Regions from separate parts of the Myroides sp. LJL115 genome, predicted to be linked through region 1. Evidence: riboswitches for the same ligand, from Rfam matches in the RefSeq annotation. Region 1 holds a riboswitch; the other holds the start of a gene.

Region 1 (12,729 bases):
GTTTTAGGCTCTAAAAGTATTATGATGGGCTTTGGTTTGGATACAGATGCAATCCACTCACCAAATGAACATTTTGGAATATTTAATTATTTAAAAGGAATTGAAACTATTCCATTATTCTACAAATACTACACAGAATTAGCTAAATAGTTTATAAAAGTAAAAGTCGGATTAGATCACTAATCCGACTTTTTTAATATGTAGTTACTTTAAAGCGTTTTTTGCTTCAATCCACAATCCCATATACTTTGAACTTAAAGCACTATGGTGTTTAAAAACTTGTGCTAAGAAATGTTCTTGTCTATGTTTTTCTAAGTTTTTAAATATTTTCTCTAAACAATGGTATAGATTAGAAGCATGCTTTGTTTTATTATACAGTTTTTCTATTATATCCTTGCCCTTATGTTGCTTTTCTAGCCACAACTCTTTATTGGTATATAACTCAAGGGTCTTTTGTACATAATCCTCTGGAGTATTGGCTATAAATCCTGGCCAAATGGTTTGATCCCCCATAGATTCTGCTCCAATTTCAGAACTAATAGAAGGGGTTCCTACTCTAATGGCATCAATAAACTTTCCTTTGATACCAGCTCCAAAAACAATTGGAGCTAACATGATTCTAGCTTCGGCAATTACCCCTAAGGCATCTTGGGCTCTACCGTGTACTAAAAATCCTTGGGAAGCATTATGCAAGTCCCATACCTTTTGGGAGGGATAAGCTCCATAAATATGCATCTTAACACCTGGTAATTGCTTTCTCAATAAAGGCCATAAGTGTTTTTTTATGTATAGTACCGTTTGCCAATTAGGCTCATGAATAAAATTGCCAATAAAGACTAAATTCTGCCTTTGTTCATAAGTCAACCAACTATCCATCTCTTGTGTTCGCAAAGGTGCCTCCAAAAAAGGCAACACAAAAAGTAGACTCTTTTTCACCTCAAAGGTGTTGATAAGTAAATCATATTCGAAATCACTTATAAGTAGGCTAAGATCACAACGCAAGATACTTGCCAATTCTCTTTTAGTTCTATCTGTAAATAAATAAGATTGTAAATCCGTTGCATTGTCCTTAAACATTTGAGCTCGTGCATAACGCAAAAAATGTAAATCCTCTGTATCTAACACCGTCATTGCTCTTGGGCATTGCTCTTGAGCTTTCCAACCAAATTGCTCTTCTACCATAAAGCGATCAAATAACACAATATCTGGATCTAATTCTTTTAGGACCTGGTCTGTTCTTGAGTCGTTGAGCCAAAACTCAAACTCCTTTACATTAAAAGGGCTTAAATCATCACTAAACTCACTCTTATTAGCTGTTGAGCTTAGAAAAATTTCCATATCCCAACTCTGAAAAGTTTCAATAAGTTGAAGCATGCGCTTTCCAGCAGCTGATGATCTACTCTCTGGCCACACTTGTGCTAGGATGACAATTCTTTTATTTTGGAATGCTGTATTCATAAAGGCAAAAATACACTTTCTATAGATGGAATACACTCATTTTTAATCTATATAATATTTAGTATTTTTGCATAAAAGAAACGGATTATGCTAGGATTAAAATTATTGACCGACCCAAGATGGGCAAATATCGCTGAATCAAACTTAGAGGAGATTTTAACAGACCATTGTTGGTGTGAACAAAAAGCAGCAACCAATGCAATTACTATTATCACCTATAACTCTGAATATCCAGATTTAGTAGATGAAATGACAAATATTGCTATTGAAGAAATGGAACATTTTAGAATGGTACATCAAATCATCAAGGATAGAGGATATACTTTAGGAAGAGAGCGTAAAGATGACTATGTAAATCAACTTTATAAGTTTTGTAAAAAAGATGGAAGTCGAAATGATGCATTTATCGACAGACTATTGTTTGCTGCAATGATTGAAGCAAGAAGTTGTGAGCGTTTTAGAGTTCTTCACCAAAACATTCAAGATCCTGAGTTAGCAAAATTCTATTATGACCTAATGGTTTCTGAGGCTAATCACTATACTACTTTTTTAAATTTTGCTAGAAAATACACCGAAAAGGTAGATGTAGACAAAAGATGGAAAGAATGGTTAGAGTTTGAAGGTAACCTTATACAAAGTTACGGTAACAAAGAGCAAATACACGGGTAAAATACTTTGCATACAAAAGATAACTCTCTTTTGTATGCAAAACCCTTTTACTGTTCTATCTTAAATAAGACTGGCCGACTTAAACTTGCATCATTAGCAATAGAGGCTACTTGAAGGTTTAAAAAATAAAAGCCATCCTTGATTTTATCTTCTACGTAAATCAACTCCGTAATAGTAGCATCTAAGCGAGCAGTACGGTTCAATGGATCTATTTGGGTAATATTCCAAAATGCGCGATGCGCTAAAAGTGCTCCATCATCTTTTTCTTTATCCACACTTGGCAGATCTACCAGTAGGTGTTTAATTCCTTTTTCCTTTAAAAATTCAGCAACTTCCCAAGATAAATAAGGCGGATTAGTATGAGAGTATTTTTTGCTTTTTTTATCATTATTATTGGGTAGAGTACGTATTATGAAAGCACTTTGTCCTTTATCTACCCACAGGGATTCAATTTGTTCTAATGTGATAACTTGATCCTGTTCCAAGTATTGTGGATAAACGCTTACCAATTGACTAAGAAAAAAGAAATCCTTTAAATGATCATTTATAGAATACTTTTCTAAGGTAATATGTCCAAGACATTCTGTATGGGTAGCATGAGCATGGGGATTAACTGTTATAGTATTAAAATTGGTAGAAGAACTACCGCTTTTAACTTCTCCTACCCAATCCCCTATTTTTACTGGTAAAATACTTGGTTCGGATAAATACCAAGCAATGGGATTGTTTTGGTTGCCTTGAAGTTCAATACTCAAATCCAATGCACAAGACAAGTCAATATTGTACGTAGTTGCATTATACTCTATAGTTGCTTTCATAGTAATACCTTTTATTTGGTCCAAAATAAATCACTTGCAAGTCCATCACTTAAAAATTTACCCTGATCTGTTATGGTTAAAACTCCGTTCTCCAAGTGCATTAAACCACTATTTATATGCTTTTGAGCACCTTGAAGAACATAATCTTGAAAAGTCTTACCATAATCTTCTGCTATTCTTAAAGTGTCCACTCCCCAAATGGTTCGAAGCCCAGTCATAATATACTCATTATAACGATCTGCTAGTGAAAGATGTTCTTTTTCAAAACGTAATTCTGAGCTTTCTACCCCTTTAATATATAAGTTATTGTTGGCGATATTCCAGCTCCTTGATTCTCCATCAAAGCTATGTGCAGAAGGTCCTAATCCCAAATAAACTTTTCCTAACCAATAGGCAGTATTATTTTTAGAATGATATCCTGGCATACTAAAATTAGAGAGTTCATAGTGTTGGTAACCCATTTTTTTGAGTATATCCATTAAGATCACAAAGTGTTCATGAGCTTGATCCTCTTCAGGCATTGGAATTACTCCCTTTTGAATTAATTTATTTAGAGCAGTCCTAGGCTCCACAGTTAAGGCATAGCACGAAATATGCTTAATCCCTAAATCCACAACTCTTTGAATATTTTCACGCCACCTATCATTACTAAGCCCAGGAATACCATAAATTAAATCTACTGAAATATTATCAAAATATTTACTAGCATTCTCTAAAGATTCGATTGCTTGTCCTTGATTATGGGCTCTATTCATCATTTCTAAATCCCCTTGATCGAAACTCTGCACTCCTATACTCAATCGGTTTACTTTTGAATCTGCTAATTTTATAATTGTAGCTAAATCTAAATCATCTGGATTTGCCTCTAGAGTAATCTCCGCGATAGGATTTACTTCAAATAAAGCATGTACCTTATCAATTAACGTATTTATTTGCTCGACCTCTAAAATACTTGGAGTACCACCCCCAAAATAAATGGTGTCGATGATTTTACCTTGTAAACTGCTTGCCCTTAATTGCATTTCCTTAGCAATAGCATCGAGCATAGCTTGGTTATTCTTCAAGGAGGTTGAAAAATGGAAATCACAATAATGACATGCCTGCTTACAAAATGGTATATGTATATAAATTCCAGCCATTATTTTTTAATTCTATCTTGATTTTGTTTAACAAAAGCATCCCAACCTGAGTAGCTTGTCTTTCCAACTACTCTATTAGAATTGAAAAAATGACAAACCGCAGCCGCAAGACCATCGGTACTATCTAAATTCTTTGGTAATTCTTTTAAATGAAGAAGCTGTTGCAGCATTTTTGCCACTTGCTCTTTAGTGGCATTACCATTACCTGTAACGGCCATTTTTATTTTCTTTGGCTCGTAGGTTGTAATAGGAATACTTCTAGAGAGCCCAGCAGCAATTGCTACTCCCTGAGCTCTTCCTAGCTTTAACATAGATTGAACATTCACCCCAAAGAAAGGCTCTTCAATGGCGATTTCATCGGGATGATGGGTATCAATTAACTCAATAGTACGTTCAAAAATCTTTTTTAGCTTAGTAAAAGGATCCGTTACTTTTTGCAATTGAAGCTCATTTAATTGAACAAATTCCATTTTTTTGTTCACAACTTTTATTATACCAAAACCCATTATAGTGGTTCCTGGATCGATTCCTAAAATGATTCTCTCGTGGGCCAAATTATTATTTTTTTGTTCAATTTAACGATAAGCATAAAAATATTCTCTTTCTTTGCAAGGATGAAAATACTATCTGACAAAACTAAGCAATTCTTAGTACTTCTAATCAAAATATTAGTGGTCCTAGCCGCTATTTACTATATCTATAACCAATTGTCTAATGACAAAACTCTAGATCTAGCTATTCTATTAGAAGTATTAGAACAAAAGAAAAATACTATCCCACTTATAGGTGTAGTTCTATTGACTTTTTCCAACCGTTTTGTAGAAATTCTAAAATGGCAAAACTTGTCCTCTTTGATTCGACCAGTAAGCCTTGGCATGGCAACTCGCCAAGTTTTAAGTGCACTTACTTTGGGAATATTCACTCCCAATGGAATTGGGGAATATGCAGGAAAAGCTCTTTATTTTGATAAAAAATACACATCTAGAGTTATCTTCTTAAATATGGTTTGTAATGGTATACAGGTAATTTACGCTATTGTATTTGGTCTATTTGGTTTGACTATATTAAATAATATACATCCCATAATTCCTAACTCTTACCTTTATACTCTATATGGTATCATACTGGTATTACTACTGCTTATCTTCAGCATTAGAAATTTCACTATCAAGGGGTATTCTATACAAACCCTAATAAGTAGTCTGCAAAAAATACCTAAAAAAACACATCGAAAAAATATGTTTTTAGCTTTATTGCGCTATTTATCCTTTACACATCAATATATCTTATTGTATTATATATTAGGAGTAGAGCTTCCATACATAGAATTATTCTGTGCTGTAGCAGCAATTTATCTGTTAGCTTCCTCTTTGCCTAATTTCCAGTTTTTAGAATTTGCAGTAAAAGGAAGTATAGCTATGTTTATCTTTACAACTCTGGGAGTAAACCAGTGGATTGTAGCATTAGTAGCAACTTTAATATGGATTTTGAATATCGTTTTACCAATAAGTATTGGTAGCTTTTTTGTCCTGTCTTTTAAAGTTAAAACAGAACCTAGTTCTATTGCTTAACTAAGACAATAGGCAATATAAATTCGCTGTTAACTGTTATTCCTTGTTTAGTTGCAGGATAAATCAACGGGAAATCTCTAGTTTTTATTTTAACCAGACTATCTAATGCAACATTTTGCATTTTTAAACTATCCACTAGAGGTAATAATTGGAAAGAGATATTATTATCCCAACTGATTTTAACTAAAACATGCAAAGTATCTAAAGCTTGGAAGCTTCCCTTTAGGGTATCTTGACTTAATCTATTTTGCAACTCCGCAGTCATAAAAGCATAAAAACATTCTTTTTTTCTGTCAACATCCGAAATAGTATCACAACTCGGAGTACTGGGATAAGTATCTACCTTATTCCAATCTACTTTTGTCAATTCACTGTGCAAAAGTTTATCCCTTTCTACTTCCTGGGAGACGTTAAAGTCACAGCCAATTATAAAAAAGGACAAAAAGACTAACACTATTAACTTATTCATGTACATTAATAAGGTTTAATATCTTATATTTAATCATCAAAAATACAAAAAAAACAATGGAATACTTTCTATTACTACTAAGCATTGTGCTGTTAATATTTGGCATTGTGGGAAGTATACTTCCTGCTTTACCAGGTTTGCCAATTAGCTGGCTAGGCTTTTTGAGTCTTTATTTAGTGAAAGATATACAAATGAATCCAACAATCCTATGGATTACCTTAATAATTACCATTGCCATAACTGTCTTAGATTATGTCATCCCAGCCCATGGCACTAAAAGATTTGGAGGTAGTAAATATGGTATTTGGGGTACTAATATAGGCCTTGTGGTAGGGCTATTTATCCCTCCAATAGGTTTTATACTAGGACCATTTATAGGTGCCTTTATAGGGGAAATAATCTATAAACCAACTAAAGTTGATCGAGCCTTTAAAGCGGCCATCGGATCCTTTTTAGGCTTTCTCGCCTCTACTTTTATAAAAATTATTACTTCTCTTTTCTTTTTAGGAATTGGTATTTATGTAATTATTAAAAACAGCGGGATTTGGTTTTAAGATTTTTTGTCAATTAGTGGTTTGTTATAAAAAGTAATAGCAATACCAAAAAGTAAAATCACTCCTCCAATTAACATATTGTAGGTAATGGTCTCCTCTATAAAAAACCAAGCTAATAATCCTGAGAAAAGTACTTGACTTAAAAGACTAAGGGATACCCTAGTTGCTCTCATGCTTTTAGTGGCATAGCTAATACAAAACCAAGCTAATAATTGACAAATAAGTCCTTGAATAATTAAAGTCAACCAACCCATAGAGGAAAAACCACTAAACTCAGACCCCATAAAAAGATTAATTAAGGCCAAGAAAATTGAAGAAAACGTTAAGCTATAACTCATAAATGGGATAACATCTACTTTATCTAAAACCAGTTTACTCACTAAAATATAACAAGCATATAGAATACCAGAGAGTATTCCCATTAAAAAAGGCAGATTGAATGAAAGGTCTAGAAACACATCGACCCCCACTAAAACAACCATACCAACTAAAGCAAATACAGTTCCAATCCAAAAATTGACAGAGGGCTTATTACTCATAAAAAAGTAACTCCCAACCCCAACCCATACAGGGGCCAAATTGGTAAGTAAAGTGGCTTGAGTAGCAGTTGAACCTACTATAGCATAATTCCAAACGGCTATATCCGAACCAAAAAAAACTCCACCCAAAGCAATAAGGGCCATTGTATTAAAGTCATATAATTCTAAACGCTTAGTTATTATGGCGAAAGGTAAAATTACAATAGCAGCAATAAACATGCGATAAAACGCGCTAATCAGACTTGGAGTTAAGTTTAACTTTATTAAAACTGGAAAAATCGAAATACCAAGTATTCCAATTAATAAAGAAACTCTAGGATTCTTAAACATATTGATATATTTTGGACTATCGCACAAAGTAACAACTCCTTTTTGAAAATTAACACAAAACACTATGATAAATTACGCTATTAATACCTTTAAATCCATTTTTAATATTCCTATAGAGTATCTAGTCGAAAAGCGAATTGATAGCCCGTATAAAAATGAGTATGATAGCTGTGAACTAGAAATTTATAATCATAGAATAATCTATCGTACAGCTAAAATTACACCGAAAAAATCAGGTGCTTTTGTTGCTATATGGAAGAAAGACTCTTCTAACAAAAACACTCCTTTCTCTATAGAGGATGATTTTACTCATATGGTAATCTATGTGGAAGAAAATCGTAACAAAGGCGTGTTTATCTTCTCAAAACAAGACCTGGCTACTTTACAAATAATATCCCACCCTACTTCTAAAGGCAAAATGGGAATTCGTTTATATCCAAGTTGGAGTGAGAATTTAAATCCACAAGCCTTTAAAAGTAAAGATAAGCAAAGTCCTTTCTTTTATATTATTCGAAATTTATAACATAATAAAATTAACGTGTTTAATATTTCGACAGCCAATCGATATAATATATTTTTTTATCAAAATTTTTGCACATATATTTGCCTATATTAAAATGGTTTACAATTTGTAATTAAACGGGAATTAGGTGAAAATCCTAGACAGACCCGCTGCTGTAAGCTTCATAATTAAAGGAACCTTGATTATCCACTGTGTTAAATGGGAAGGATGTTCTTTTGAGAAGCAAGTCAGAATACCGGCCAATAAAATCGTTCCATGTTTTCGGGTATAAAACAAAACGCTAACTGGCCTTATTGTAATTAGGTTAAATTGTTGCGTAGTATTCCAAAATAGGTACAGCCAAAAAACGCACAATGAAATACAATTATTTAACCTTAATGCTTACCCTTTGTTTACTATTTCTAAGTAACAAATTCCATGGGCAAAACTCCTTAGATTCTATTACAACTTTAAAAGAAATTGTAATTTCCAAAGACCCTTTTAAAGAAATTATTCCAGTACAAACTTTAACAGGAGAAAACTTACAAAAACTAAACACACTTAATGTAGCAGATGCACTGCGTTATTTCTCAGGAGCCACTATTAAGGATTACGGGGGAATGGGAGGTCTTAAGACCATAGACGTGCGAAATATGGGAACTCACCATGTAGGTGTTTTCTATAATGGTGCAGCCATTGATAATGCACAAAATGGCATTGTAGACCTTGGTAAGTTCTCCTTGGAAAATGTAGAGAAAATACAATTATACAATGGTCAAAGAAGTGCTATTTTTCAATCTGCTAGAGAATTTGCCTCTGCCTCTGTGGTATATATAGAATCCAAAAAGCCTACTTTTAAACAAAATAAAAAAATAAATATAAACGCGGGTTATAAAACCGGTACAATTCAACTTAACAATCCTTCCTTGGTGGTTGATTACAAGGTGAGTGATAAGGTTTCCACAAGCATATCTACAGAATACATTCATTCCAATGGAAGGTATAAATTCAGACAAAAAAGATTAAATATTGATGGTAGCGTAGCCTATGATACTACAGGAACTAGATTAAATAGCGCTATTAGTGCTTATAGAATTGAAAACAATTGGTTTGGTAAGGATCAAAATAATCAATGGAGTGCCAATTTATATTATTACCAATCTAGCAGAGGACTTCCAGGAGCTATCATTAAAAAAAGTGACCACACTATAGCTACAGAGAATATAAACGAGAACCAAAAAGACAAAAACATAATGGTTCAAGGACACTGGACTAGGTTTATTAGTGATTTTTATTCCTTTAAACTAAAAGCCAAATATGCCTATGATTTCACTAATTACCTTTCAAGAAAAACAGTAGACTTTGAAGGAGATGAAGTGACCTATAATCCGCAGTTTGACAATACTTTTTATCAGCAAAACTATTATGTATCTGGGGCCCATCTTTTTAAAATAACCCCGATTTGGGAAGTTGCAGTGTCAACAGACTTTCAATATGATAAATTAAATGCTACTAGAAAAGGCCAAGGCACATTATTCACTTACCCTGAGCGCTTTACTTTTTTAAGCTCTGTTGCTACTTCTTTAGATTTAGGAAAAGTAAAAGCCCAAGCTAATGTACTAGGTACGTTTACCCATGAAAAAGTAAGGCATAATTACAGAGCTCCAGATAGAAATATGTGGGCGCCTTCTTTGTTTTTAAACTATAAACCTTTTGACCATAAAGCACTAGACATACATTTATTTTATAAATATATCTATCGCCTTCCCACCTTTAATGATTTATACTACACCCAAATCGGAACAGCTAGTTTAAAACCGGAATTATCTAGACAAATCAATCTAGGAGCAACCTATAGCCAGGATTTTAATTCTTCTATTTTTAAAAACATACATTTTTCTTTACAAGGATATTATGCGGATATAACAGATAAAATCATTGCTACTCCAACTTCTAGTATGATGAGATGGATGATGACTAATTTAGGTAAAGTAGAGTCTTATGGTCTAGAATCTTTCGTTCAAGCAGATCTTGCCCTAACTAAAGAGCTAAACCTAAATGTACATCTAACCTACGCTTATACCATTGCTAAAGACAAGAGCTTAACTCCAGGAGGAAAGGCTTCCTACTATGGAGATCAAATTCCTTATGCTCCTTGGAATTCAGGTTCAGCAGTTCTTAGCCTATCTTATAAAGAATACCTATTAAATTATAGCTTTATTTATGTAGGAAAGCGCTATAATGCCAATAAAAACAATATTAAACGAAATGAAGTACAGCCATGGTATACCCATGATATGTCTTTACAAAAATCCTTTACCTACAAAGAGTACAACTTTAGAGTTACCCTTATGGCAAATAACATAGCCAATCAATATTACGAGGTGGTCACTAACTTTCCAATGCCAGGTAGAAACTTTCGTTTAGCAGTAAACTTTAACCTATGAGACATTTAAAAACAATCTTTTTTATAGTTTTACTAACCTGTGTAATCTCGTGTAGAGAAGAACAAATGATTTTCCTTTCGGATGACTCTGCAGTTGCTCCTCCTCAAAACACTACACAATTTAGTGGATTTTATCTTCTAAATGAAGGTAATATGGGAATGAATAGAGCCTCGATTGATCAGTTCGATTATCTATCTGGGAGTTATACAAGAGATATCTTTTCTGAAAAGAATCCAGAAATAACAAAAGAACTAGGAGATGTAGGAAATGATATTAAAATTTACGGAAGCAAAGCTTATGCTACCATTAATGTATCTAACTTCATAGAGGTATTTGACGTACCTACCGGTAAGCATATTGCTCAAATTCACGTACCTAACTGTCGTTATTTAAATTACCACAATGGAAAGGTTTATGTGAGTTCTTATGCTGGTAAAGTAGAAATTAATCCTAATGCAGAACTAGGCTTTGTAGCAGAAATAGATACCATTAGTTTATCTATTTCTAGAAGAGTAACTGTGGGGTACCAACCCGAAGAAATGGTTATCACAAATAATAAATTATACGTGGCTAATTCCGGAGGATATAGAGTACCTAATTATGATACAACCATCTCTGTGATTGATCTTACCTCTTTTAGAGAGATAAAGAAAATAGAAGTTGCTCCAAATCTACATCGCATGCAAATAGATGATAATAACGATATTTATGTGAGCTCAAGAGGAGATTACTATGGAACCGAGCCCAATTTATATGTCATAGATTCGACAAAGGATATCCTAAAGCAAACTTTAAATATCCCCGTTACCAATATGACCTACCTAGATAATAAATTATACTTTTTATCTACGCCTTTTAGGTATGCTACAGGTAATCAAACCCCTTCTTATGGTATTTTAGATACCAATACCAAAGAACTCCTTACTAGTCAAATTATTAAGGATGGAACACAGAAAAATATACTTATTCCCTATGGAATCGCAGTAAATCCAGAGACAAAAGAAATTTTTATCACAGATGCCCAAGATTACGTTGGTACGGGATATATCTACTGTTATTCTCCTCAAGGATTTTTACAATGGAGAACAACCGCGGGTAATATCCCAGCACATATTGCATTTATAAAAACACTATAACCTACAAAAATGAAAAAAATTTATTCCACTTTTATAATGTCCTTTTTGGCATTAGCTATAGCTAGTTGCTCTAGCGATAATTCGACGCCTGATTTAAGTGCAGCCGAGTATTTCGAACAATTACAAAATACAGATAATCCTTTTAGATTAGATAACAATTACAAGACTACAACTAATAAAAGTATTGTCTTGTCTGCAGAGATCCAAGATTATAAAGAATATACTTACCAATGGAAAGTTGTAGAAAAAGATGATATAGTAAAGGATTCTATTATAGCTACTACTAAAAAAGTTAACATTGTTAGCTTCACCCCTGTTGTTTATAAAATAGAAGGGATAGTCAAATTCCAAAACCACATTGTATCCCAAGAATTAACTTTAGAAGTTAGTCAAAACAATACAAAATTAAAAAGGCATATTACTAAAGTATTTGACTTTATGCCCTCTTATGGACAGTTTGTAAATGAGATGCCTAAATATGAGCCAGGTGACACCAAACAAACCATGATTAAGAAAGTAGAAATGGCTATTGCTAAGGAAAATGGTTCTATGATTTCTTTGGGAGGCTTTGGTGGATACGTAGAGTTTGGATTTGATCACACAATTGAAAATGTTGCAGGTGAAAGAGACTTCCAAATTTTAGGTAATGCTTTTATTACAGGTAAAAATCCTCAAGGAGAATATGTAGGAAGTGCAGAACCAGGGATTATTCTAGTAGGAGTGGACAAAAATGGTAATGGAGTACCTGATCCGGATGAATGGTATGAAATAGCAGGTAGTCAGTATAATAAAAGCTCCACTATTCACAATTATGAAATAACCATCTATAAACCTTCCAAAGAATTAGACCAAGCTACAGGAAATATCCAAGAGTATATTAAATGGGAAGATAACCAAGGGAATCAAGGATTTAAACCTAAAAACTCTTTTCACACACAAAGCTACTATCCACTTTGGGTAAATCAACAATCTATTACATTCACAGGAACCCGTCTAGCAGACAATGCTAAAAACGTAGGAACTGAGACTGAATTCTGGGAACAAATCTCCTATGAATATGGCTATGCAGATAACGCACCAAATACTGATCAAAGAAG
Region 2 (12,729 bases), on a different contig from region 1:
CTTTAAGGAGTTTTCCCAAACAAACATTGAATGTATCTGTGCCAATAGTATAGAGTACATCCGAGATACCGATCAAAAATGGGATTATATTTACCTGGATCCAGCACGAAGAAATGACGCAAAACAAAAGGTTTTTCTTTTGAGTGATTGTACTCCTAATGTAGTAGAACATTTAGATCTATTGTTTTCTAAAACCAATACTATACTAGTAAAAACCGCACCTCTTTTAGATATACAAGCCGGTTTAAAAGAACTTTCCAATGTAAAGCAAGTACATATAGTTGCTTTAAACAACGAAGTAAAAGAACTACTTTGGGTTATAGAAAAAGACTATACACAAGAAATAGAATTAATCGCTGTAAATATTCAAAAGGACAAAACAGATAGTTTCACAGTTTGTCTTTCCCAAGAGTGTAGTGCTAAATTTGAAGATCTTTCCCTTTATCTTTATGAGCCTAATGCCGCTTTATTAAAAACAGGAAAATTTGATTGTATTTCTGCAATTTTCAACATTGGCAAGCTGCACCAACACTCCCATTTATATACCGGTAGTGAGTTAATATCCTTCCCAGGTAGAAGTTTTAAAGTTCTTTCAACTCATCTTTACAATAAAGCAAATACAAAAGAACAGTTACAGGGAATAAAGGCGAATCTAACCACGCGTAACTTCCCTTTAAAAGTGGAGGAAATACGAAAAAAATGGAAAGTAAAAGAAGGTGGAGATATCTATATATTTTTCACCACCTTGCGTAATGAACAGAAAGTTTTCATTATTTGCCAAAAAATATAAAGTACAAAAGGCTAAAGAAAACTCTTTAGCTTTTTTGTTTACACACCATTAGGGAAGTGCTTTAACATAAAGCTTATCAAAACATATTATCCTATTAAAATTATAAACTAAATGAATAAAATTAAAAATAATACGTTTTTTTTAATCTATTTAACCGGACTAAGCATTATAGGCTTCCTTGCCACAGATATGTACTTACCTGCTTTTGATACCATGAAAAATGACCTTGGTACAGATAAGTCTCTTATTGGGGCAAGTTTAACCTTATTTCTAGGTGGTTATGCTTTAGCCCAATTATTCTGGGGACCTCTTTCGGATAAAATAGGCAAACCCAGAGTCATCTTAATTGGCCTTGGTATCTTTGCCATAGCTAGTATTGCTATCTTTTTCAGCACTAACATCTATACTTTATTAATTTTTAGACTACTACAAGCCTTTGGAGTTTGTGCAGGGGCTGTCTCTTGGCAAGCATTGGTTATAGAAAAATACCCTAAGCAACAAACCAATAGAGTATTTGCTACTATTATGCCACTTGTAGCATTATCGCCTGCTTTAGCACCTTTATTAGGGGTTTATATATCACAGTATTTTGGTTGGGAATATATCTTTATATTTTTAGCTATACTTGCTACCGCCCTAATGTTATACACATTAACTCTAGAAAATGACAACCAAAAACAACAACAAAATACCACCCAACAGGGCTATTACCCCATCTTAAAAAACACTGCTTTTTTGGGTAATGTTCTTATTTATGCTGTTTGCTCAGGTACCTTTTTTGCATGGCTTACCGGTTCTCCTTTCTTTTTAAAGGAATTAGGTTATAACGAAGCTGAAATAGGTCTTAGTTTTATCCCACAAACAATCGCATTCTTACTAGGGGGATATGGATATAGAAGTATTAGTCAAAAGGTAAAAGCAGAAAAGTTAATGCCTTATTTACTAACTATCTATAGTCTGTGTGTTAGTGCACTTTTAGCCCTAGCCTTATTTACCACACCAACTTTACTTACCCTTATGATCCCATTTTGTTTAATGGCCTTAGTAAATGGAGCTAGTTACCCCATTGCAGTAGCTCAGGCATTACAACCCTTTAAACAAAACTCAGGAAAAGCCTCTGCATTACAAAATACCATTCAACTCGGAACTTGTTTCATTACCAGTGCGATAGTGTCTGTATTCTCACAAAACGCCTTGCTAACAACGTGTATTGTAATGGCCAGTACGGTATTTTTCGTTTATCTAGGCTATAAAATATCCAATAAGAATTCCTCATTATAAACAAAAAGAGCGGCTATCTCATAAAGGTTACTTCACGATCTTCCAGAAGCAATTTATTAGATATAGTTTTTATTTCAGTTTACATAATTAAATTATACTAAGTAAAATACGATATTTATTAAACAAAAAGGGGCTGTCTTCAAGTGTGAGACAGCCCCTTTTGTTTTTGTATCATCTATAAATTATGCATTAGTAACATCTACTGTTGTAGCTTCTGCAATTCTTTTATATTCTCCACTTACTAATTTTTCACGAATTCCTTCGTAAGCTTTAAGTGTTTCATCAATGTCTTCTTTAGTATGCATCGCTGTAGGAATCATACGAAGTAAGATAATTCCTTTAGGAATTACTGGATAAACAACAATTGATAAGAAGATATTGTAATTCTCTCTTAAATCGTTTACCATTACCATTGCCTCTGGAATACTTCCTTTTAAATAAACAGGAGTAACGCAAGTGTTTGTATCACCAATATCAAATCCTCTTTCTTTAAGACCATCTTGAAGCATGTTTACGTTTTCCCATAACTTTGCTTTCATTGAAGGATTCTCTCTTAAAAGCTGTAATCTTTTTAAAGCTCCTAATGTGAAAATCATTGGCAATGATTTAGCAAACATCTGAGAACGTAGGTTGTACTTTAAGTAATCAATGATATCTTGATCAGCTGCTACAAAAGCACCAATAGAAGCCATTGATTTTGCAAAAGTTGAGAAGTATACATCAATTCCGTCTTGACATCCTTGCTCTTCTCCCGCACCAGCTCCAGTAGCACCTAATGTACCGAATCCATGAGCATCATCCACTAAAAGACGGAAGTTATACTTTTCTTTTAAAGCAACTATTTCTTTTAATTTTCCTTGCTGTCCTCTCATCCCGAAAACACCTTCTGTGATCACTAAAATACCGCCACCTGTAGTTTCAGCCATTTTAGTTGCACGCTCTAAGTTTTTCTCAAGACTCTCAATGTCATTATGCATATAAGTGAAACGTTTACCCATATGTAAACGAACACCATCAATAATACAAGCGTGTGAATCTACATCATATACAATTACATCATTCTTTGTAACTAATGCATCGATGATAGAAACCATTCCTTGATAACCGAAGTTTAAAAGGTAAGCTGCTTCTTTGTGTACAAAAGCCGCTAACTCATCTTGTAATTGTTCGTGCATTGTTGTGTGCCCAGACATCATACGTGCTCCCATTGGGTAAGCCGCTCCATATTCTTGCGCCGCCTCAGCATCTGCTCTTCTCACCTCTGGGTGATTTGACAAACCTAAATAGTCATTGATACTCCAGTTAATAACTTCTTTTCCATGAAACATCATACGATTTGACAAAGGTCCTTCTAATTTAGGAAACACATAATATCCCTCCGCTTGTGAAGCCCATTTTCCTAAAGGTCCTTTATTTTTCTGTATTCTGTCAAATAAATCGTTTACCATAATATAACTATGTTTAAAAAACAAATGCAAAATTAATCATATTTTGTATGCTTTCATAATAAAAGCGAAACATTTATTTGCATAAATCTATCTAAAATTAAAATAAAAAATTAATTTTCACAAGAATTTTACTTATATTCTGTGTGAAGACTACCAAATAGACCGAGCCGTTGATCAACTTGATCAGATAAAACACCTTATTGGTATAAAAGCAGAAACCTTCCAATTATGGAAGGTTCCCATGTATCTTTAATACAAACTTGGATATAAACTTGGGTTTACTTCGTGCATCATTGCGTATACCTTTTCAAAGATATCTTCGCTAGATGGTTTACAGAAGTAATCTCCATCAGTTCCATAAGCAGGACGGTGAGCTTTAGCACTTAATGTACTTGGTTCACTATCTAAATGCATATAAGCTCCTTGTTCTTCTAAAATTTTCTGTAGTAAGTAAGCAGAAGCACCGCCCGGAACATCTTCATCTACCACTAGTAAACGATTTGTTTTAGCGATACTCTTTACTGTATCGTGATTAATATCAAAAGGAAGTAAACTTTGAGCATCAATAATCTCTACTTCAATTCCTACTTCTGCTAATTCATTTGCTGCTTGTTCTACTAAGCGCAAAGTAGATCCGTAAGAAACAATAGTTAAATCACTTCCTTGACGAATAGTTTCCACCACACCAATAGGTGTTTGTAATTCCCCTAAGTTATTTGGTAATTTTTCTTTTAAACGGTATCCATTTAAACATTCAATTAATAAGGCAGGCTCGTCTGATTTTAATAAAGTATTGTAAAAACCTGCTGCTTTAGTCATATTACGAGGTACTAAAACATGCATACCACGAAGAGCATTGATGATCATTCCCATTGGAGAACCTGAATGCCAAATCCCCTCTAAACGGTGTCCTCTTGTACGAACAATTAGTGGAGCTTTTTGACGCCCTACTGTTCTGTACTGTAATGTAGCCAAATCATCACTCATGATTTGAATAGCATATAAAAGATAATCTAAGTACTGGATTTCTGCAATCGGACGTAGTCCCCTCATAGCCATTCCAATTCCTTGACCTAAAATGGTAGCCTCGCGAATACCTGCGTCACTTACTCTATTTAAACCGTGTTTATCTTGAAGACCTTCTAGACCTTGGTTAACATCTCCAATGTTCCCACTGTCTTCTCCGAAGATCATCACATTTTTATTATTAGTGAAAATATGATCGAAGTTATCCTTTAAAATAACTCTTGCATCTACCTCAGGTGCATCTTGATCATATTGTGGCTTAACCTCCTCAATGGTAAGAGCGCTTAAATCGGATTCACTCATTAAGTTCGAGCTGAATCTAGGTTGATTTGTTAAGAAATAATCTTTAATAAAATCTACTAAAGGCGTTTTATTACCTTGTTTTATAACCATGCGAAGAACCTTTCTTGCAACCGATAAAACATCTTTGCGAATTGGTTCTTTAATTTGACTTAAATCTTGAGCTATCTTTTCAATTGCTTGTTGTTGCTCACTAGAAGTTGCAACTTGCTTTAATACCTCTACCAACGTGTTTCTCTCTTCAATAATTGGATTGATATAAGCTTGCCAAGCAGCTTTTTTACCATCTAAAACTTCCTTTTTAAGCTTTTTATCCAACTCATCTAATTCTTGCTCTGTAGAAAAACCTTGTTCGATAATCCACTTTCTCATTTGAAGTAAACAATCCATCTCTCTTTCCCATTCTAAGCGTTCTTTGCTCTTATATCTTTCATGAGATCCAGAAGTGGAATGTCCTTGTGGTTGGGTTAACTCATCCACGTGAATTAAAACAGGAACATGCTCATCTCTTGCGATTTTAGATGCTTTTTCATAGGTCTTAATTAACTCTACATAATTCCATCCCTTAACGCGAAGAATTTCATATCCTTTACCATTTTTATCTCTTTGAAATCCTTTTAAGATTTCCGATATGTTTTCTTTGGTTGTTTGGTATCTAGCATGTACAGATATTCCATATTGGTCATCCCATACACTCATTACCATAGGAACTTGTAATACACCTGCTGCGTTGATTGTTTCAAAGAACAATCCCTCTGAAGTGGAAGCATTTCCAATTGTACCCCAAGCAATTTCGTTTCCGTTTACAGAAAAATTATTAGCTTTATCAGCCTCTGGAAATTCTCTATAGTATTTAGAAGCTTGCGCTAATCCTAATAATCGAGGCATTTGTCCTGCTGTAGGAGAAATATCTGCACTCGAATTCTTTTGCTGTGTTAGATTTTTCCAATTTCCGTCTTTATCCAAGCTGTGTGTAGCAAAATGTCCACCCATTTGTCTACCACCACTCATTGGATCATGTTCAATATTTGCATCTCCAAATAATCCAGCAAAAAACTGTTGAATTGACAATTGGCCAATAGCCATCATAAAAGTTTGATCGCGGTAGTATCCTGAACGAAAATCACCATTTTGAAATGCTTTAGCTAAAGCTAATTGTGGCACTTCTTTTCCATCACCAAAAATACCGAACTTAGCTTTCCCAGTAAGCACTTCTCGCCTACCAAGTAAACTACATTCTCTACTGATTCTTGCTATTTTATAATCTTCTAATGCCTGCTCTTTAGTTACTACTAAAGGAAGGGTTTTGTTTTTTTGCTTTTGACTCATTGTAAAATTATCTTATTTACCGGTTACGAATATAGAATATTAAAGATAAAAAAGCTAACATTTAACACACCATTATTTAGAATAAAAAGAAAGGAGATTTACACATTAGATAATTTTACAAATAAAAAATTACACTTTTAATAAATTATGCCAATTTTTTAACTACCCAATAGGAATCTATCAATACGGTTTTTAAAAAACTCCTTATATAATCTATAGGTAAACATAAAAAAAGCCCTCCTTAAAAGGGAAGGGCTTTTGTCGATATTATCGGATAATAGTTAAGAAGTTTTCCATCGATTTCCTAACCTTTTTTAAAGGTAAAAGCCAATCATTTGCAGTATCGCGTTTACCTAAAGCTAGTACACTTACACTTTTCAAACCTTTGCTTTCTAAATTAAAATAAGCATCTAATTGATCATTGTGAAACCCTTCCATAGGAGAAGCATCTATTTTCAATTCAGCCGCCGCTGCAACAGCCATTCCTAATCCAATATAAGATTGACGTGCTGCATGATCAAATTGCTGGTCTGCACTTAGGGAAGAAAAATGAGCCTTTAAACTATTCTTGTAGTCTAACATACTGTCTTTTTCCAATTCACGAGTCTTTTCCATATGATCAAAAACCTGATCTATACGTTCAGAACTATAGGTGTCCCAAGCAACAAACAATAGTAAATCAGAACACTCCACTACTTGAGCTTGATTCATTATAATAGGAGACAACTCTTGTTTTACTTGTTGATTTTCAATCCAAATAACCTCAAAGGGTTGAAGTCCAGAAGAAGTCGGGGCTAAACGAGCTGCTTCGATAATATCCATTACCTGAGCCTTATCTAATTTCACATTAGCATCGTATCTTTTAGTTGCATATCGCCATTTTAAGGCTTGTAATAATTCCATATAAAAATATTTTTAGGGATTACTCTTCCCTATGTTCTTTAAAAAAGGTTTCAACATTATGCTGGATTCTGGCTAAGGGGTCGGAATCGTCTGTTTTAACAAACTCACAGCCCATAATATGCTTATATAACTCCATATACCTATGGGAAACAGATTCCACATATTCCTGGCTCATAAAAGGCACCTTTTGACCAGGTTTTCCACTAAATCCTTGCTCTAAAAGCCATTCGCGAACAAATTCTTTAGATAATTGCTTTTGAGGTAGATTATTTTCTTGACATCCCTTATAAGTATCTGCATAAAAATATCTGGAAGAGTCCGGAGTATGAATTTCATCTATTAAAACGATTTCTCCATCGATTGTCTTACCAAATTCATACTTAGTATCTACTAAAAGCAATCCTTGTTTTAAAGCAAATTCTGAACCTCTCTCAAATAAAGCTCTAGTGTACTTTTCTAATATAGCATAATCACTTTGACTTACAATCCCTTTTTGAATAATCTGCTCTGCAGAAATATCCATATCATGTAGTCCTAGGTCTTCTTTAGTAGAAGGAGTGATAATGGGAAATGGAAGCTTGTCATTTTGCTTTAAGCCATTTGGCAACTCTACCCCACAAATAACCCTGTTACCACTTTGATATTCTCTAGCGGCATGACCTGCCAAATAACCTCGAATAACCATTTCTACTTTAAAAGGAGTACAAGCCTTTCCTACAATCACATTTGGATCTGGACACCCAATAAGCCAATTAGGAACTATATCCTTTGTTAACTCCATAAATCGAGTGGCAATTTGATTTAAAATCTGCCCTTTATAAGGAATTCCTTTAGGTAAAACCACATCAAAAGCAGAAAGTCTATCCGTTGCAACCATCACCAAATATTTATGGTCAATAGTGTAAACATCTCTTACTTTGCCTTTGTAAACCGAAGTTTGATTTTCAAAAGAAAAATCAGTCTGTGTTATTGTGTTTTGTCTCATATGTAAAAATTGTGTAGTTCTTTTATTATTCCCTGTCTTTACAAGAATACTGCCTAAAAAAGCCAGCAAAGCAAAGCTTTCACAAATCGAGTTGTACTAAGATAAGAAGTATTCCATAAAATACTATTATAAATAGAGAATACCCCCTACTTCTATCAAGCACCTTTGTAATTCAATACTACAAATTTAATAATTAAACTCTTTTATAGCTTTAGTAGTTTATCTTTTTTTCACTACTTATATTAAAAAAATAAATTTTATACACTTTCCCCTTACCTAAAACAAAACCAATAACTCCCCTTATAGGAAATTATCCAATTAACATTACATAGAAACTTGATATAACAACAGTAAAACCAATAAAAATGAATGCTAATAAATAAAAAGCACTCATTTTATGATAAATAAAATATAAAAAACTTTTATTTTGCCTTTAGTTACTATCTTTGCACCAATAAAGTGACAAAATAACGTTACTATATTAGTTTGGGGAATCGTGTGAAACTCACGAACTGTCGCGCAACTGTGAATTAGAATTATATTTTAATAGTCAGACCACCAAAAAAACAAAAACAAACCACCTGACTTTCGCGAATCAAAGTAACAGGATAGCTTCTACCTACACTATAAGTAGAAATTTGTTATCTATTGTTAGAATTTTTGATTAGCCTATTAGACAGTGGGATAAAAAACTCAAAAAAACATTTAATTACTATGGAAAGTCAATTAACAAATAGAGAACAAAGAATCGCAAAAAAAATCAAAGACTCTCAAACCCATGTTTTCCGTGCAGTTTTCCCAGGACAAACTAATCACCACAATACTATGTTTGGTGGAGCGGTACTTTACATCATGGATGAAATTGCCTTCATGACAGCAACTCGCTTTTGTCGCAAGCCAATTGTAACGGTATCTAGTGATAAGGTAGATTTCAATCACCCTATTCCAGCAGGTACTCTAGTGGAGCTAATCGGAACAGTCACCAGAGTAGGAAGAACTAGTTTAGATGTTCGCGTTGATGTCTTTGTAGAAAGCATGTATAGAGAAGGACGTGAAAAAGCAATCACCGGAAACTTTACCCTAGTTGCTATTAACGAAAGTAAACGTCCTGTTCCTGTTATAGACGAAATAGATTAATTCTACCCAAAATATAGCACAAAAAAAGGGGAACTATCTCATAGAGATTACTTCGCTGTCATTTTGAAATAATTTATTAGGTATAATTTACATTTTAGATTAAATAATAAAATTATACTAAGTAAAACTCAATATTTTTTAAAACAAAAAGGAGCTGTCTTCAATTGTGAGACAGCTCCTTTTTTATACTCAAGCTATAATTAGTTTACAGCATCTTCTATTTCTTCTACCATCATTTTGATAGACTTAAGTCCGCCACCTGATAAGTACCAAACTTCTGCGTCTAAGAAAATGATTTTATCATTTTTATAAGCATTAGTTTGTTTGATAAGCTCGTTTGCAAATTCCTCTTTTGTCATTTTAGTACGCTTAACTGCAGCACCTCTATCAATTACAAATAAGTAATCTGGGTTTACTTCTTTAATAAACTCATTAGAGATTGCTTGTCCATGGCTAGCAGCTTGAATATTAGTATCTGCAGGTTTTAAACCGAACACATCGTGGATAATTCCGAAACGAGACCCCTGTCCATAAACACTAAAACGACCTTCGTTTACTAACACCATTAAAGCAGTTTTATCAGAGTCTTTAGTCAATTCGTTAATATGAGCAATTCTTTTGTCAATATCCTCTAGTTCTTTCTCAACCTGATCTTGTTTACCATAAAGCTCACCAATAATGCGTTGATTGGCTTTAAAGGATTCCATATAATTCGCTGGATCTATCTCAAGATTAATTGTTGGAGCAATTTTGCTTAATTCATCATATAATGGAGCTTGTCTACCAGAAATAATAATAATCTCAGGATCCAATTCATTTACTTTCTCCAGGTTTGGATCTTTAATCCCACCAACATCTACAATAGAGGCATCTTTGCCATACTCTTGTAAATACGAAGGCAAATTAGTTTTTGGAAGTCCTTTAACAGGAATATCTAATTCATCAAATGTATCTAAAGCACCATAGTTTAATACTACTGCATTTTTAGGATCTTCTTTCACTTTAGTTTCTCCTGATAAGTGAGACACCGTAATTTGTTTTACATTAGGATCCTCTTGTTGAGTTTTAGTGTCTTTACAAGAAACCAAAAGCCCTATTGATGCTGCTAAACAGCTTATTAAAAATTTATTCATATTTATATAGTATTGATAGTTTACTTAAAGTATATACATATTTTATTATCACAGTTATCCACAATAGTCATGTCGATATCGAAAACTTCTTTCATAATGTCTTCCGTAATTATATCCTGAGTAGGTCCAAAATGAATAATCTTATGGTCTTTTACAGCCGCAATATAATCTGCATAAGACGAAGCATAGTTGATATCGTGAACTACAATAATAATGGTCTTCCCATATTGATCAGCTAAAACGCGTAAAATCTTCATGATCTCCACTGAATGCTTCATATCCAAGTTATTCAAAGGCTCATCTAGTAGAATATACTCCGTATCTTGAGCTAGTACCATGGCTAAGAAAGTACGCTGTTTTTGCCCACCACTTAACTCGTCAATATACTGATCCTTCATTGAGGTAAGTCCCATAAAGTCCAAACTCTCATCGATTTTCTCCATATCATAGCCCGTTAACCTACCTTGACTGTGAGGAAAACGTCCAAAGGATACTAATTCTTTTACTGTTAATCGAACATTAGGATTATTGGCTTGCTTTAGGATAGATAAACGCTTTGCAAAATCTCTACTTGTAAAACCAGTAACATCTTGATCTAATAAATTAATCTCTCCAGAATCTCTAGCTACCAATCTACTTATTATAGATAGAAGTGTACTCTTACCAGTTCCATTACCACCAACCAAGCAGGTAATTTTTCCCTTTGGGAAGTTAACCGACACATCATCCAATATCATCTTCTCTCCGTAAGCCTTACGAATATTCTTAACTTCTATCATGATTTATTGCTCTTTAATAATAAATAAATAAAATAAATACCTCCCACAAAATTAATAATAATACTAATTGTGGTAGACATATTAAACAAATGTTCTACTAAGTACTGCCCTCCAATTACGGTAACCGAAGTTAAAAGACAACATGTACTTACCATGTATATATGTTTACTACTCTTACAAATCTCGTAAGTTAAATTTGCTACCAATACACCTAAGAAAGTAATAGGTCCTACCAAAGCCGTAGAAATGGCAACCATAACTGAAATAAGCATTAAATTGGCGCGAATAACCCCATGGTAATCTACGCCCAAAGAAATAGCGTTCTCTCTACCTAGACTCATTACATCTAAAGATCTAAAATAACGTACCCCCCATAGCATCACAGCCACAAGAATTACAGCAGAGACTCCTAATAAATGAAGATTAATTTTATCAAAAGAGGCGAACATTGCATTTTGAATAATCAAAAACTCATTGGGATCAATTAACATTACTATAAAGGAGGAGAAGCTTCTAAAAAGCGTTCCCATTAAAAGTCCTACTAATAACAAAAGATACATACTCTTACTTTGTCTGCGAAATATGGCATAATACATTGCCAGGGCAAAAAGCAACATTAAAGCTACTGAAACAAAGAAGTTAGCCTGGGTATTAAGCACTTGAAAGGTTCTATCCCCATAAGCAAAAACAAGTAAGCTCTGTAAAAGCAAATAAAAAGAATCAAACCCCATAATAGAAGGTGTTAAGATTCTATTGGCTGCAATGGTTTGAAAAACAATACTAGAATACCCAATAGCAAAAGAAATAAGTAGCATAGCTAATACCTTATACCCTCTTCTTGGTAAAACGTAATCTAATTTAGTCCCCGTAAAGGTGAACATATAAATAGCGATACAAAACAGTAGAGCTACAAATAAAATGGTGATAACCTTATTCTTAAACATTTTTAGTCTTTTTAAAGATTAATACCAAGAAAATAACTCCTCCAATAATACTTACTGTAAGGCCGATTGGAATTTCATATGGAGCAATAATTAGACGGCTAATCATATCACAAATCAATAAGAAAATCGCTCCAATTAAAGCAGTATAGCTAATGGTTTTCTTAAGGTTATCCCCAAACATTAAGCTTACGATATTTGGAATAATAAGTCCTAGAAAAGGTATAACACCAGCAGTTAAAACAACTACTGTAGAGGTGATAGCTACAAAAAACAATCCCAAATAGGTAATTTTCTTATAATCTAATCCCAAAGAACTAGCAGTATCTTCTCCTAGGCCTATAATGGTAAACTTATTGGCATATAAATAGCTTAAAAAGACAATTGGTACTCCTAGGTATAATATCTCGTAATTTCCTTTTAAAATAGCTGAAAAATCCCCAATTAGCCACCCTTCCATATTTTGCACCAAATTGTATTTATAGGCAAAGAAAGTAGAAATAGCACTTAAGATATTACCAAAAACAATACCTACTAACGGTACAAAAATAATATTCCTCATTTTTATTTTTGAGGATATTTTTAAAAACACCATACTAGCTAAAAGTGCAATAACAAAAGACAAAGTCATTTTAACAAAAATCCCGCCACTAGGAAATAACAGTATACTAAAGAGT

Evidence for each region. A riboswitch is a leader RNA that binds a small molecule or an ion and turns the genes downstream of it on or off. The one in region 1 is predicted to bind cobalamin.
Region 2: linked by a shared signal. The riboswitch ahead of ACYSNX_RS09895 (acyl-CoA thioesterase) and the one ahead of ACYSNX_RS00220 (TonB-dependent receptor) in region 1 are both predicted to bind cobalamin.

The regions. Positions count from the first base shown of each region.
Region 1 covers NZ_JBTXLS010000001.1:34,490-47,218, forward strand. Annotated here, with positions in the region: gene ACYSNX_RS00165 (dipeptidase) at 1-150, shown strand, start outside; gene ACYSNX_RS00170 (glycosyltransferase) at 205-1,458, opposite strand; gene ACYSNX_RS00175 (MiaE family protein) at 1,546-2,127, shown strand; gene ACYSNX_RS00180 (cyclase family protein) at 2,175-2,945, opposite strand; gene hemW (radical SAM family heme chaperone HemW) at 2,957-4,084, opposite strand; gene ruvC (crossover junction endodeoxyribonuclease RuvC) at 4,084-4,638, opposite strand; gene ACYSNX_RS00195 (hypothetical protein) at 4,699-5,655, shown strand; gene ACYSNX_RS00200 (hypothetical protein) at 5,645-6,124, opposite strand; gene ACYSNX_RS00205 (DUF456 domain-containing protein) at 6,181-6,678, shown strand; gene ACYSNX_RS00210 (DMT family transporter) at 6,675-7,547, opposite strand; gene ACYSNX_RS00215 (MepB family protein) at 7,612-8,070, shown strand; cobalamin riboswitch at 8,149-8,328, shown strand; gene ACYSNX_RS00220 (TonB-dependent receptor) at 8,424-10,496, shown strand; gene ACYSNX_RS00225 (YncE family protein) at 10,493-11,632, shown strand; gene ACYSNX_RS00230 (cell surface protein) at 11,642-12,729, shown strand, end outside.
Region 2 covers NZ_JBTXLS010000039.1:4,408-17,136, reverse strand. Annotated here, with positions in the region: gene ACYSNX_RS09925 (THUMP-like domain-containing protein) at 1-790, shown strand, start outside; gene punC (purine nucleoside transporter PunC) at 902-2,071, shown strand; gene ACYSNX_RS09915 (aminotransferase class I/II-fold pyridoxal phosphate-dependent enzyme) at 2,254-3,519, opposite strand; gene ACYSNX_RS09910 (alpha-ketoacid dehydrogenase subunit alpha/beta) at 3,769-6,174, opposite strand; gene ACYSNX_RS09905 (nitroreductase family protein) at 6,442-7,077, opposite strand; gene ACYSNX_RS09900 (phosphoribosylaminoimidazolesuccinocarboxamide synthase) at 7,097-8,062, opposite strand; adenosylcobalamin-variant (AdoCbl-variant) riboswitch at 8,535-8,630, shown strand; gene ACYSNX_RS09895 (acyl-CoA thioesterase) at 8,777-9,199, shown strand; gene ACYSNX_RS09890 (siderophore ABC transporter substrate-binding protein) at 9,400-10,332, opposite strand; gene ACYSNX_RS09885 (iron ABC transporter ATP-binding protein) at 10,353-11,111, opposite strand; gene ACYSNX_RS09880 (iron chelate uptake ABC transporter family permease subunit) at 11,108-12,055, opposite strand; gene ACYSNX_RS09875 (ABC transporter permease) at 12,048-12,729, opposite strand, start outside.